One region of the Shewanella sp. 1311 genome, then DNA from elsewhere that is predicted to be linked to it. Evidence: riboswitches for the same ligand, from Rfam matches in the RefSeq annotation. Region 1 holds a riboswitch; the other holds the start of a gene.
The links. Region 1 has a riboswitch for lysine ahead of AC5YB3_RS03955 (Na+/H+ antiporter NhaC family protein). Riboswitches for the same ligand answer to the same signal wherever they lie in the genome.
Positions count from the first base shown of each region.

Region 2: it holds a riboswitch for lysine, as region 1 does, so the genes downstream of both, lysC (lysine-sensitive aspartokinase 3) here and AC5YB3_RS03955 (Na+/H+ antiporter NhaC family protein) in region 1, are expected to answer to the same signal.

Region 1 covers NZ_CM181686.1:880,330-884,526, forward strand. Annotated here, with positions in the region: gene AC5YB3_RS03950 (M3 family metallopeptidase) at 1-869, shown strand, start outside; gene AC5YB3_RS03955 (Na+/H+ antiporter NhaC family protein) at 1,046-2,614, opposite strand; lysine riboswitch at 2,694-2,890, opposite strand; gene AC5YB3_RS03960 (electron transfer flavoprotein subunit alpha/FixB family protein) at 2,986-3,912, opposite strand; gene AC5YB3_RS03965 (electron transfer flavoprotein subunit beta/FixA family protein) at 3,913-4,197, opposite strand, start outside.
Region 2 covers NZ_CM181686.1:1,870,090-1,874,286, reverse strand. Annotated here, with positions in the region: gene arcA (two-component system response regulator ArcA) at 1-580, opposite strand, end outside; gene AC5YB3_RS08500 (DUF3293 domain-containing protein) at 1,169-1,603, shown strand; lysine riboswitch at 1,705-1,879, shown strand; gene lysC (lysine-sensitive aspartokinase 3) at 2,030-3,385, shown strand; gene AC5YB3_RS08490 (succinylglutamate desuccinylase/aspartoacylase family protein) at 3,387-4,197, shown strand, end outside.

The DNA of each region.
Region 1 (4,197 bases):
TGAAAGCCTACGAAATGTTTGATGCCGATGGCTCAAGCATGGCCATTTTCTACGCCGACTATTTTGCCCGTGAAGGTAAACGTGGCGGCGCTTGGATGAGTTCGTTTGTCGGCCAATCCTTCCTTGAAGGCACTAAACCTGTGGTCGTCAACGTGATGAACATTAAGAAAGCGCCAGAGGGTGAACCCACATTCGTCAGCTATAACGAAGTCACCACCATGTTCCATGAAATGGGCCACGGCACCCACGGCATGTTCTCTAAAGTGACTTACCCTAGTCTGGCGGGCACTTCGGTTTCACGGGACTTTGTCGAATTCCCATCGACCTTCGAAGAGGATTGGGCGGCCCATCCAAAAGTGTTAGCCAACTACGCTAAACACTATGAAACTGGCAAACCCATTCCCGACGAATTGCTGCAAAAACTGCTGAAATCTGGCAGCTTTAACCAAGGATTCGACACTCTGGAATACATGGCCGCCGCATTAGTGGATATGGAGTGGCATTCATTAAGCCCAGATGCACCACTGCAAGATGTGGCCACCTTTGAAGCCAATGCCCTGAAAAAGCACGGCTTAAACATCAGCGCCGTGCCGCCACGCTATAAGTCGACCTACTTTGCCCACGCCTTCCCCGGTGGTTACTCGGCAAGTTATTACGCGTATATGTGGAGTGAGATTTTAGCGGCGGATGCCTTTGCCTATGTGCAAACCCAAGGCGGGCTCAATCGTGAAATCGGCATGAAATACCGCAAAACCATTCGTGAAGTGGGCAATAGCATAGCGCCAATGGAAGCCTACAAAAACTTCCGTGGACAAGAGCCAACCACACAAGGATTGCTTAAACGCCGCGGTCTAGATCAAGCACTCTAAGCTACAAAAAACCTAAGCAACAAGCACTTTAAACTCAGTGTTGATAGCCTTAATGCGATTAGGTTATAGATTAAGTTAAGCAGAGCGTTAACCAAAAAATCAGCCAGCATAATGCTGGCTGATTTATTTTGACTTATTCGCAGTGAACTTTTGCCGTGCAAGGTTTCAATTAGCGTTTAGCTAATTGCGCCTTTAGATTTGATTTTTAGCACTATGATGCTAACCACAAACACCACACTACAGGCCACTAAACCAGCCACAACTGACTCAGTAAATCCAAGTACGACATAACCCGTTAAGCTAATAAACGCCGCAATCAATGCATACGGTAGCTGAGTGACGACATGGTCGATATGGTGACAACTCGCGCCCGTAGACGACAAAATCGTAGTATCGGAAATCGGTGAACAGTGATCGCCAAATACCGCGCCCGCCAGCACAGAAGCAAGCATAGGCAACATCATGCCAGTGTGACTTCCCATCGCCATATCCGCAGCAATCGGCAACATGATACCGAACGTGCCCCAGCTAGTACCGGTTGAGAACGCAGTAATACCCGCTAACACAAACATTAGGGCTGGCAAAAAGGCGAACGGAATATTGCCCGTCGCGAGACTCGCCATAAACTTGCCGGTTTCGAGCTGGCCAATCACGCCTGCGATAGTCCAAGCAAATAACAGGATATAAATCGCTGGCAGCATAGAGCGAGCGCCCTGCACTATGCCTTTGACTATCATTGATTTCTCAACGCCTTGGACTAAATTCAATATCAACGAAATCGCTAAACCGATTAATGCACCAAAGAAAAGGGATGAACTGACATCGGTTTTCTCAAACGCTGAAATAATATTAAATTCAATCCCTTCAGTGGCAAGTACTTGAGCGCCACTGTTGATCATAAAATACAGGGTCGCAAATACCAACACTGTAATCGGCAGGAATAAACCTAAGATTTTACCGGTTTCGGCTTCAGGTAAATCCGCATTGGCTCCAGGCGGTAATCCCTTTGACTCATCGTATAAATTACCACGTTGGGCATTGAGTTCATGCTCGCGCATTGGCCCAACATCTAATCCCATAAAGACAACGAAAAGTAATAACAACAAGGAGAAGATTGCGTAGAAGTTCATTGGGATCATTTGAATAAAAATACTCAAATGGCCCGTATCTGCAAAACCATGGGCCGTTAATATTCCACCAATAAGTGCAATAATATACGCGCCCCAACTTGATACTGGAGAAATAACGCACACAGGTGCCGCAGTCGAATCCAATAAATAAGCTAACTTAGCGCGGGAAATATAATAACGGTCGGTAACAGGTCTAGCAACCGAACCTACGACTAAGCTATTGAAATAGTCGTCAATAAAAACCACACACCCTAAAAACATAGTTAATAATTTAGCGTCACGTTTATTACGTATATGTAAACGAGCCCAATCGGCAAAAGCCCGCGCGCTGCCACTTACGGTAATTAACGCTGTGATCATTCCCAGTACAATTAAGAAACCGAGAATATATAAGTTCCACGAATTAAGGCCTTCGCCCGTCCAAAAAAGTCCTTTAACACCATTAAATACAAATTCACCCGTCGCTACAGGTGAAAATTGATTGAGCAATAAAGCACCAATTAAAATACCTAACCCCAAAGAAAGCAGTACACGGCGAGTTAAGATCGCCAACACAATAGCCACCGCAGGCGGCAGCAAGGAAAGTGCCGAATCGGCATAATTCATAACAGTCATTGATTATTATCTTCGTTAAATACGAATGGAGGGCGACTGAACTGGTGGGGAAAGGCAATAGATACCCAAGGTCACCTGTCCTATCAGTAGCGCTCCATAGTAACTATTTCCAATATCCGTATCGGAAAATACTATGGCAGTGTTGCACCTATTAGGTACAACCCCAGCAGTTGATCGTGATAAATCGAACCACTTCGGCACCAAATCCTTTCGCAATCGATCAACGGAATCACCCTACTGATCACTACTAATATTTGGCGCGCCTCTACTTCTAAGAACGCCCGTACGCGGGCGTGAGGCACATAAAAACATAAGCGGCTTAGCAGATGCTAGCGCAAAGCCACTTAATGTGACCTAGATCACACTTTAAATCAACCGAGACTTGTGATCAGCTCAGGAACCGCCTCAAATAAATCGGCAACTAAGCCATAATCGGCAACTTGGAAAATAGGCGCTTCCGCGTCTTTGTTAATAGCAACGATGACTTTCGCGTCTTTCATGCCCGCTAAATGTTGAATCGCGCCAGAAATCCCCACGGCAATATAGAGGTTAGGAGCAACAATCTTACCAGTTTGACCGACTTGTAAATCGTTAGGCACAAAGCCAGCATCAACTGCCGCGCGTGATGCGCCAACCGCAGCACCGAGCTTGTCAGCAAGCTGCTCTAACATGCCGAAGTTTTCACCACTGCCCATACCACGGCCGCCAGAAACGATAATGCCAGCATTACCTAATTCTGGACGGGCTGATACCGTCAGGGATTGAGACACAAACTGAGTTCTCGCTTCAAACACTTTATCGAGTGTCGTCACAGCCGCGCTGTTACCTTCTGGCGCAGCATCAAAAGCACTGGCGCGCACTGTCATCACTTTGATGGCATCATGGCTTTGCACTGTCGCTAAGGCGTTACCCGCATACACAGGGCGCACAAAAGTGTCCGCACTGACGACGGTAATGACTTCAGAGATTTGCGCAACATCTAATAATGCTGCCACACGCGGAAGCGTGTCCTTACCTAAGCTCGAAGCAGAAGCCAGAATGTGGCCATAGTTTGGCGCTAAGTCCACCAGCAATTTGGCAAAATTTTCCGCTAAATGCGCTTCATACACGCTGGCATCGGCAACGAGCACTTGGCTAACGCCTTGTAGTGCTTGTGCAGCTTGGACAACCTCGCCACATTGGTGACCCGCAACCAGTACATGCACTTCATCGCCAATGGCGCGGGCGGCAGTGACGATTTTTGCCGTATCGAGTTTCAGTGCGGCATTATCATGTTCAGCTAATACTAAAATGGCCATTTAGATCACCTTCGCTTCATTTTTTAACTTTTCAACTAGCTCAGCTACCGACGCTACCATGATGCCTGCTTTACGCTCTGCTGGCGGAGTGACCTTCACAACCGTTTGGTGACTCTTTAACGTCACGCCCAAGTCAGCGACAGTAAAGACTTCTAATGGCTTACGCTTGGCTTTCATAATGTTAGGCAGTGAAGCATAACGAGGTTCGTTCAAACGTAGATCGGCAGTCACGACTGCAGGCAGCGGCATAAGTAAGGTTTGCATACCACCGTCAACTTCGCGAGC
Region 2 (4,197 bases), 990 kb from region 1:
GTTCACGGCCAGTCATTTTCATCAGTAGATCGGCACGAGTCAAAATTTTGCCTGGGTTTTCAACAAAGTGCAGCATAGCGCGGAATTCGCTACGTGGCAGTTTGTAAGATTCACCCTGTGGGCTCACTAATGAACGGCTGTTGATCTCTAAGCTCCAATCGTTGAAGCGATAGTATTCTACTGAGCTCTTTTCTTCGACTTCGGCACCAGCGCTGTTGACGCGAGTCAGAAGGTTACGAGCACGAATCGTCAATTCACGTGGGTTGAACGGCTTGGTAATATAATCGTCCGCGCCAATTTCAAGTCCAAGGATTTTGTCGACTTCGTTGTCACGACCTGTCAGGAAGATCAGACCGATGTTGTTGATTTCACGTAGTTCACGTGCCAACAACAGGCCATTCTTGCCTGGCAAGTTAATGTCCATAACGACCAAGTTAATTTTGTTTTCCTGCATAGCCTTATGCATTTCTGCGCCATCATTGGCCTCAGTTACCACATACCCTTCTGCCTCGAAAATACTTCTCAGCGTGTTACGGGTAACGGCTTCATCTTCAACGATCAGAATGTGCGGATTTTGCATATTATTTACCTAAATTTTAATCAGTTTATACTAACCAATAAGAGCAACTTACTTCGGGCTCTTATATTCATAAAAGCGTTGATACTTCCTTGAACTGCTTTGTGCTCAAAAGGAAAATCTTTACGGTGACATCTATATCTGGATGTAGATTAAGTGCACGTTTAAGTGTAATACGAGAAAACGTAATCAGTACCAACTTCGATAAGCAATAGTTAGAATAAGTTCCTTAACTATTGTTTTTTTTAAATGTTTAAAAGACAAATCAAATGTAGAACACATTTTAAACAGATGCCCGGTCAGTTCACGTTACTTAAAGCGATATATGTAACAAACTGTATTGAACGATAAGCATCTTGCTCAATCTGTTTCAACTCACCAGTACGTACATTGTACTCGTTTTAGTCATTTGTTAACAAATGAAATGTTAACAAATTTTAGGTGAGTCGAGGTTTTTACCATGATATTTACTTTAGCTATTGATTAGTATAACTAATGTATTTGCCATTCCTGTGAGCCAGTTCACGCCTCTTTGGATTTTACAATCACTCTGCTACACTAGCCTGGGTTCATTTTTCGATTAGACTACCAATGGACAATACGACTCAAGATTTGTGGCAATGTTACCAAGCGCCGTTATTTTTGCTGACTCAAGCATTATCCTGTGATTTTTCCTTTGCTGTTATTACCGCTCATAATCCCGCTTCAAAGCTGCTTTCTCCCAGTCAAAACCGTTTACTCGATCGCCAACTTCTCCGTGAAATTGAATTACTCGGCAGTCCCTATCGTGCTTTAGTGGGCGCGGCGCCGGATTTATCCCACATGGAAAAAAGCTGGGCCGTGTTTATCGATAGAACGATGGCGCTGCAATTGGGGAAGAAATTTAATCAATACGCGATTTATGTGGTCGAACAAGGGGAGGTGAGCTTAGTGCCTTGCACCTTGGCCGGACATGATGAAGTGTGTTTAGGCAAATTTAGTGATTATGTGCAGCTGGTATACGAGTTACCCGATTTAAGCACTTAGTTGTTTTCAAAAGATTTTATTTAAATTATTCATTTGTTATGAAATTAGCATTGACTTCATTAGGGGTTTATTGCTACTTTTTTCGTCCCTTTCCCTAGGAAAGGAACAGAAGAGGAGCGTTAACTAGGTAGTCGGTCAGAGGAGCACAAACTCCAGCGATGACTGATGAGGGAGATTAACGCCGAGGCATAGATATGGTTGCTGCATGTTTATGTCGGTCGCTCAGGCTGAATCCTGACGATTGTCACCTGTAATTGGTGGAGAGCTTCTGGTGACGATTGCTGTTTCCCTTCTTTTGGGGTGCGTTATCATTGAGCACCAGGCTCTTCGAACGAAGTCAGTTCGGAGTGTGATCATGTTAGTTAATCAATATCTTATTCAATCTGCATTTATTTGTTGCCCTACGTGTTTCACGGAGGTGCGCTAATGTCCCTCGTTGTCGCAAAATTTGGTGGCACCTCAGTCGCCGACTATAACGCTATGAATCGCTGTGCCGACATAGTGTTAGCTAATCCTCATTGTCGTTTAGTCGTGGTCAGCGCTTCGAGCGGCGTGACGAATCTACTAGTGGAATTGACCCAAGAATCGATCAACGACGATGGCCGATTACAGCGATTAAAACAAATTGCCCAAATTCAATATGCGATTTTAGATAAGCTCGGTCGTCCTAACGATGTGGCCGCCGCATTAGATAAATTATTGAGTCGCATGTCAGTATTGAGTGAAGCGCTCGCATCACAACGCAGCAAAGCGACCATGGATGAGTTGTTGTCCCTCGGTGAGCAATGTTCTTCGGCGTTGTTTTCAGCAGTCATCCGCGAGAAAGGTGTTAACTCCAGCGCCTTCGATGTACGCCGAGTATTACGTACCGACAGCCACTTTGGCCGCGCGGAACCCCAAGTTGAGCAGATTGCGACTTTAGCTCGTGATTATCTACAGCCACTGTTAGCGGAACAAGTGATTGTGACGCAAGGCTTTATCGGTGCCGATGAAGCAGGTCAAACGACCACATTAGGCCGCGGTGGTAGTGATTATTCTGCTGCGCTGTTAGCCGAAGCGTTACGCGCCTCAGCGGTAGAGATTTGGACCGATGTAGCGGGGATTTATACAACCGATCCGCGCCTTGCGCCCAATGCTTTTCCGATTGCCGAGATCAGCTTTAATGAAGCCGCCGAGATGGCGACCTTTGGTGCCAAGGTATTGCATCCTGCGACCATTCTTCCTGCCGTTCGTCAGCAAATTCAAGTGTTTGTGGGTTCAAGTAAAGAGCCTGAAAAGGGCGGGACTTGGATCCGTCATCAAGTGGAAGATGCGCCCGTATTCCGCGCTGTGGCTTTGCGCCGCGATCAAACGCTGTTAAATCTTCACAGCTTGCAAATGTTGCATGCGCAGGGCTTTTTAGCGGAAACCTTTGCGACTTTGGCGCGACATAAGATCAGTGTGGATTTAATTACCACCTCAGAAGTGAACGTGTCTTTAACCCTCGATAAAACTGGCTCTGATTCAAGTGGTCAAGGTCTGTTGAGTGAGGCATTGTTGCAAGAATTATCACAGCATTGCCGGGTGCGCGTCGAAGATGGATTAGCCTTAGTGGCGATTATCGGTAACCGCATTGCGACCACGCCGGGTATTTGTCGCCGTGTGTTTGAAGTGCTGGAGCCACACAATGTGCGGATGATTTGCCAAGGCGCCAGCCCACATAACCTGTGTGTGTTAGTGGCAGAATCGGAAGCGGCGCAAGTGGTGAAATCGCTGCATCAAAATCTGTTCGAAGGCGCTTAATATGCCGCCGACAAGATCGTCCCTGCAAATTGGGGAGCTTGCCGCAGGGCAAGCGCTTACCTTGCCTATTTACCATTTTAAGCCGAGCGACGATAAGGCGACTGGCCCCAAAGTGTATATTCAGGCCAATGTCCACGGTGCTGAAGTGCAGGGTAATGCGGTGATTTATCAGTTGATGAAGCAGCTTGAGTACTGTGACATCCGCGGTGAAATCACCTTAGTCCCATTGGCGAATCCCCTTGGGATAAACCAAAAAAGTGGTGAGTTTACCCTTGGCCGATTTGACCCTATTACAGGCGCGAATTGGAATCGTGAGTATTTGAATCATGCAATCGATTTGCCGACTTGGTATAGCGAACATGCCAAGCTGAGTGATAACGAGCTGATCCAAGCTTATCGCAGTACTTTGGTTGAAGCCTGTCAGCAAAAATTACGGCATGAATGGGGCATTACTACTGGCCATAGGCTTGCGGTTAATCTGCAGATTATGGCCCACGGCGCGGATATAGTGCTCGATCTACACACGGGGCCTAAATCCTGTAAGCATTTGTATTGTCCTGAATATGACTTAGCTGCCGCGCAGTTTTTGTCGATCCCTTATACGCTTGTTATCCCCAACACCTTTGGTGGTGCTATGGATGAGGCGGCGTTTTGTCCTTGGTGGCAATTAAGTGATTTTGCAAAAGCGCAGGGGCGAGATTTAGCCGTTGCTGTGTCAGCGTTAACCTTAGAATTGGCGAGCCAAGAGCGCGTCTGTCTTGAGGATGCGTTGGTTGATGCCCAAGGGATTTTGGCGTATTTAAGCCACCGCG